Regions from separate parts of the Tersicoccus mangrovi genome, predicted to be linked through region 2. Evidence: predicted binding sites of a transcription regulator. Region 2 holds the regulator's gene; the other holds the start of a gene.
The links. Region 2 encodes HrcA, which represses chaperone genes, less so after heat shock. Its sites were predicted from a motif close to TTNGCACTCGNNNNNNNCGAGTGCNAA; they were not measured.
Positions count from the first base shown of each region.

Region 1: the regulator HrcA is predicted to act here: its motif matches at 1,519-1,545, upstream of groL (chaperonin GroEL).

Region 1 covers NZ_JBAJMW010000005.1:393,128-396,308, reverse strand. Annotated here, with positions in the region: gene V6N00_RS12335 (uracil-DNA glycosylase) at 1-320, opposite strand, end outside; gene V6N00_RS12330 (DUF3263 domain-containing protein) at 476-772, shown strand; gene V6N00_RS12325 (GNAT family N-acetyltransferase) at 807-1,442, shown strand; gene groL (chaperonin GroEL) at 1,722-3,181, shown strand, end outside.
Region 2 covers NZ_JBAJMW010000007.1:18,867-22,047, forward strand. Annotated here, with positions in the region: gene dnaJ (molecular chaperone DnaJ) at 96-1,238, opposite strand; gene hrcA (heat-inducible transcriptional repressor HrcA) at 1,300-2,346, opposite strand; gene V6N00_RS14060 (DUF3097 family protein) at 2,601-3,181, shown strand, end outside.

The DNA of each region.
Region 1 (3,181 bases), on a different contig from region 2:
GCCTGGCCCACGTCGTTCTGCAGCTCGCGGTAGATGTTGGCCAGGCTGCGCGGCAGCGGCCGCACATCCCGCTCGACGGCGAAGGACAGGCCGACGGGGTGGCCCGGCGTCGGGTACGGATCCTGACCGACGATCAGCACGCGCACGTCGGCGAGGGGCTGCGCGAAGGCGCGCAGGACCCGGTCCCCGGCCGGGAGGTAGCCGCGGCCGGCGGCGACCTCCTCGCGCAGGAAGTCGCCCATCGCGTGGATGGCGGGCTCGACCGGGGCGAGGGCTTCCGCCCAGTCCGGAGCGACGAGGTCGGTGAGCGGTTTCGGCATGGCCCCCATTGTGCCCGGTACGGCCCCGCCCGAGCTCCTCGCCCGAGGCGAATGACACGCGTGTGATTCGCCGGTACGCTGGTGGGGAGTCCGGGCGCCGTCGTGCCCGGCACCTGGAACATCAGGGGTGGAGAGTCAGGGTGGAGAGGGGTGCGATGAACGCGGACGACCGCGCGCGCGGAACACACGACGCCGCGACCCCGACGCTGTCCGAGCGCGACACCGCGATGCTGACGCTCGAGCGTCAGTGGTGGAAGTACGCCGGGGCCAAGGAGCAGGTCATCCGGGAGACGTTCGACCTCTCGGCGACGCACTACTACCAGATCCTCAACGCCCTCATCGACACCGAGGCCGCGCTCGCCCACGACCCGATGCTGGTCAAGCGCCTCCGCCGGCAGCGGGCGACCCGCCAGCGCGCCCGCACCGAGCGCCGGCTCGGCGGCTCCGCCTGAGCCCGTCGCCCCGCGACCAGGTCCGGACCGGAGGATGAGCGAGCCCGTGCAGATCGTCGGCAGCCGGGTGACGCTGCGCGACTGGACTCACGCCGACGTCGATGCCCTGCTCACCTGGATCCGCCCACCGGCCGACGGCGGCGTGCACGCCTGGCAGCGCACCGACGCCCCCTACTTCGAGCGCTGGACCACCGAGGGCGCCGAGAGCTACTGCCGATTCCTCCACGAGGCGGTGGACGCGAACGACTGGCCGTCCCCGCGGCTGTCCCTGCCCATCGTCGACGTCACGACCGGCGCCTTCCTCGGCCAGGTCTCCTGGTACCACGAGGAGAAGACCAACCGGCCCGACGACGTGGCCCCGGGGACCGGCACGTACGCGTTGCCGTGGATCCGGATCGGCATCGGCGTCTACCCGCCGGATCGGTGGGGCGGCGGCCACGGTACCGAGGCGATGAGCCTGTGGACCGACTACCTCTTCGCGACCACCGACGTCGGCCGGCTCGACTACGCCACCTGGAGCGGCAACGTCGGCATGTGCCGGATCGGCCCGAAGCTCGGCTACCGCGAGGAAGCCCGCTTCCGCAACGCGCGGCTGGTTGACGGCGAGCTCTACGACGCGGTCGTGTTCGGCGTCCTGCGGCAGGAGTGGGAGACCGCCCGGCGGGGTTGATCCCGCCCTCGGCGAAACCCGTGCAGCGGGGCCTCCGAGCGCTTGCACTCACCCATGCCGAGTGCTAATGATGGTGTTAGCACTCGATCACGTCGACTGCCAGCGTCCGGCTCGCCGGAGCGGCAGGGACCGGGGATCGGGCACCGGCTGCCGCGGTGAGATCGGGCGGGTCGCACTTCCATGGTGGGATCCGTGTCGATCGTCCGTCGCGGGCATCGAGGCGGCCACGTTCATCTAACGACTCGACAGTCACCACTGTCCGGGAGGGACGACAGCCAGATGGCAAAGATCATCAGTTTTGACGAAGAGGCCCGCCGCGGCCTCGAGCGGGGCCTGAACACCCTCGCCGACGCGGTCAAGGTCACCCTCGGCCCGCGCGGTCGCAACGTCGTGCTGGAGAAGAAGTGGGGCGCCCCCACGATCACCAACGACGGTGTGTCCATCGCCAAGGAGATCGAGCTCGAGGATCCCTACGAGAAGATCGGCGCGGAGCTCGTCAAGGAGGTCGCCAAGAAGACCGACGACGTCGCCGGTGACGGCACCACCACGGCCACCGTGCTCGCCCAGGCGCTGGTCAAGGAAGGCCTGCGCAACGTCGCGGCCGGTGCGGACCCGCTGTCCCTGAAGCGCGGTATCGAGAAGGCCGTCGACGCGGTCACCGCCGAGCTGCTGGCCACCGCCAAGGAGGTGGAGACCAAGGAGCAGATCGCCGCCACGGCCTCGATCTCCGCGGGCGACACCCAGATCGGTGAGCTGATCTCGGAGGCACTCGACAAGGTGGGCAAGGAAGGCGTCATCACCGTCGAGGAGTCCAACACCTTCGGCCTCGAGCTCGAGCTCACCGAGGGCATGCGCTTCGACAAGGGCTACATCTCCGGGTACTTCGTGACCGACTCGGACCGCCAGGAGGCCGTCCTCGAGGATCCCTACATCCTCATCGTCAACTCGAAGATCTCCAACGTGAAGGACCTCGTGTCCCTGCTGGAGAAGGTCATGCAGTCCGGCAAGCCGCTGCTGATCATCGCCGAGGACGTCGAGGGCGAGGCCCTGGCCACCCTCGTGGTCAACAAGATCCGTGGCACCTTCAAGTCCGTCGCCGTCAAGGCCCCGGGCTTCGGCGACCGCCGCAAGGCGCAGCTGGCCGACATCGCCACCCTCACCGGTGGCCAGGTCATCGCCGAGGAGGTCGGCCTCAAGCTCGAGAACGCGACCGTCGACCTGCTGGGCCGCGCCCGCAAGGTCGTCGTCACCAAGGACGAGACCACGATCGTCGAGGGTGCCGGTGACGCCGAGGCCATCGCCGGCCGTGTCAAGCAGATCCGCGCCGAGATCGAGAACTCCGACTCGGACTACGACCGCGAGAAGCTGCAGGAGCGCCTGGCGAAGCTCGCCGGCGGTGTCGCGGTGATCAAGGCCGGTGCCGCCACCGAGGTGGAGCTGAAGGAGCGCAAGCACCGCATCGAGGACGCCGTCCGCAACGCGAAGGCCGCCGTCGAGGAGGGCATCGTCGCCGGTGGTGGCGTCGCCCTCATCCAGGCCGGCGAGAAGGCGTTCGCCAACCTCACCCTCGAGGGTGACGAGGCCACCGGCGCCAACATCGTCAAGGTCGCCATCTCCGCCCCGCTGAAGCAGATCGCCTTCAACGCGGGCGAGGAGCCGGGTGTCGTGGCCGCCAAGGTCGCCACCCTGCCCTCCGGGCACGGCCTGAACGCCGCGACCGGCGAGTACGAGGACCTGCT
Region 2 (3,181 bases):
GCGGGGCGGCCTCGCTCTCGGATCGGTGGGGTCAGGTCAGGGACACGTCATGGGGCCGGGGCGCAATCGGCCACCCGCGGGGTGGATGCGGCGACTCAGATGCCGCCGAAGCGCTCCCGCAGGCGGGAGAACACGCCGCTGCCGGCCGTCGCGGGCCTGGCGGAGGGCTTCTCCTCGTGCCGCAGGCCGGCGAGGCGACGCAGGAGTTCCTCCTGCTCGTCGTCGAGCCGGGTCGGCGTCTCCACGTGCAGGTGGATGCGCACGTCGCCGCGGCCCCCCGAGCGCAGGTGCGTGACGCCGAGGCCCTTGAGGGTGATGACCTCGCCGGACTGGCTGCCGGCCGCGACCCGCAGGGGCTGCGGCCCGTCGAAGGTGTCGAAGTCGATGACGGTGCCGAGCGCGGCCGCCGTCATCGGCAGCTGGAGCGTGGCGTGCAGGTCGTCGCCGTCGCGCACGAACGCGGGGTCCTTCGCGACCTGGATCTCGACGTACAGGTCGCCCTGCGGGCCACCGGCGACGCCGGCCTCGCCCTGGCCGCCGAGCTGGATGCGTGTGCCGGTCGCGACGCCGGCGGGGACCTTGAGGGTAAGGCTGCGGCGGCTGCGCACGCGCCCCTGGCCGGCGCACTCGTTGCAGGGGTTGCGGATCACGGTGCCGAAGCCCTGGCAGGTGGGGCACGGGGCCGTCGTCATGACCTGGCCGAGGATGGAGCGAACGGCCCGCTGGATCTGGCCGGTGCCGTGGCACACGTCGCACGTGGTCGGCGAGGTGCCCGGCTCGCAGCACGAGCCCGAGCATCGCTCGCACACGACGGCGGTCTCGAGTTCGATCGACGTGTTGGTGCCGAACACCGCGTCCTTCAGGCTCACGCCGACGGAGATCAGCGCGTCCTGGCCGCGCCGCATCCGCGACGTCGGGCCGGCCGCACCCGCGCCGGCACCACCGAAGAACGTGTCGAAGATGTCCTGGAACCCGCCGAAGCCGGCGCCACCGAACCCTCCGCCGCCGCCGAAGCCGTTGGCGCTGCCGTTCTCGTTGCCGGTCGTGTCGTAGATCTGCCGCTTCTGCGGGTCGCTGAGCACCTCGTAGGCGTGGCTGACCTTCTTGAACTCCTCGGCGGCGTCGTCCCCCGGGTTCACATCGGGGTGCAGCTTGCGGGCCAGCTTGCGGTAGGCCTTCTTGATCTCTTCGCCGGTGGCGTCCCGGGACACACCCAGGACCTCGTAATGACTGGCCACAACGTCCTTTCACATCGTTTCTCGACACCGTCGGGCGCGTGCTGCGCACCTACGGCGAGCGTCAACCCGCGAGAATGCGGGACAGATAGCGGGCCACCGCGCGCACGGCGGCCATGGAGGTCGGATAGTCCATCCGGGTCGGGCCCACGACCCCGAGCCGGGACGCGGCCGCCGGCCCGTAGCCCGAGGCGATGACCGAGGCCTCACTGAGCGGCTCGTACGGGTTCTCGTGACCGATGCGCACGGTCACGCCGGCCTCGTCCTGCCCCATCTCCGACAACAACCGGAGCATCACGACCTGTTCCTCGAGCGCCTCCAGCACCGGCAGGATCGTCAGCGGGAAGTCCCGGGTGGCCCGGGCGAGGTTCGCCGTCCCGGCCATCACGATGCGGTCCTGGCCCGCGAAACCGACGAGGGAGACGACCGCGGCGGCCAGGCGGTCCAGCAGCGGATCGGCCGGTGGGTGCTCGACCGGGGCGTCGGTGCCGGTCTCGGCGTCGATCGGTCCGCGCAGCCGGCCGAGCAGGGTCGGCACCTCGGTCAGGGGGCGCGCGTCGATCGCACCGAGCAGCCGGGTGCGCGCGTCGGCGAGCTCCTCGACCGTGACCGGCGACGCGAGCGGGACGACCCGCTGCTCGACGTGGCCGTTGCTCGTGATGAGCACGACGAGGGCACGGTCCTCGGCGAGCGCGACGACGTCGAGGTGGCGCACCCGCGCGTCGCCGATCGTCGGGTACTGGATCAGGGCGACCTGGTGGGTGAGCTGGGCGAGCAGGCGCGCCGTCTTCTCCATGACGTCGTCGAGGTCGTTCGCCTCGTCGAGCAGGGTCTGGATCGCGCGGCGCTCGGCCTGCGAGAGTGGCTTGACGTCCGAGATCCGGTCGACGAACAACCGGTAGCCCGCATCCGTGGGCACCCGGCCGGCGCTCGTGTGCGGGGCCACGATGAGCCCCTCCTCCTCGAGCACCGCCATGTCGTTGCGGATGGTCGCCGACGACACGCCGAGACGGTGCCGGTCGACCAGGGCGCGGGATCCGACGGGCTCACGGAACTGGACGTAGTCCTCCACGATGGCGCGCAGCACGTTCAATCGCCGCGAATCGCTCACTGCCGCACCTCCTGTGGCGGTCTCGACGGGCCTCGTGCCGCTGGCCGCCGCGGCGGCCGGACCACGGGTCCGCCCCGCACCACCAGCATCGAGGTCGAGCATCGGACTCGAGCACTGACGGTTAGCACTCGGGAAGCTCAAGTGCCAAGTCTAGTACGGGTGCCCCGTTGCTAGCATGTAGGCGCCCGCGGCCGGCCCGGCCCGGCGCCCCGGGAGGATCGACGACTCCCGGATCCGAGCTGCCAGGAGGACGCGTGCACGACTACGACTGGGGCCCGCAGGACCTGACGACGGCGAACACGGGACGGCAGTCCGGGCGCGTCCGGCAGGACGTGCCCGCGGTGCCCGCCCGCCGCGGTCTCGTGCTCGAGGACGGCGCCAGCGGGTTCGTCGGGGAACTGATGCGTGTCGAGCGCACCGCGGGGATGATCGTCATGGTCCTCGAGGGCCGTGGCGGGCGCACCCGCTCCTTCCCGCTCGGTCACGGCTTCCTGCTCGAGGGGCGGCCGGTCGAGATCACCGCACCCGGCGCCGCCGGAACGAACAGTGCCGCCGCTCCCGCCGCCCCGGCGCGCACCGCGTCGGGGTCCGTCCGCGGAGCGACCACACGGGCCCGCGTCGCCCGCGCCAGCCGCATCTGGGTCGAGGGCAAGCACGACGCCGAACTGGTCGAGAAGGTCTGGGGCGACGACCTGCGCGAGGAGGGCATCGTCGTCGAGCCGCTTGGTGGGATCGACGACCTCGTCGGTGCCATCCGCGATTTCGAGCCCGGCCCGCAGCGCCGGCTCGGGGTGCTCGTCGACCACCTGGTGCCGGGCAGCAAGGAGTCCCGCAT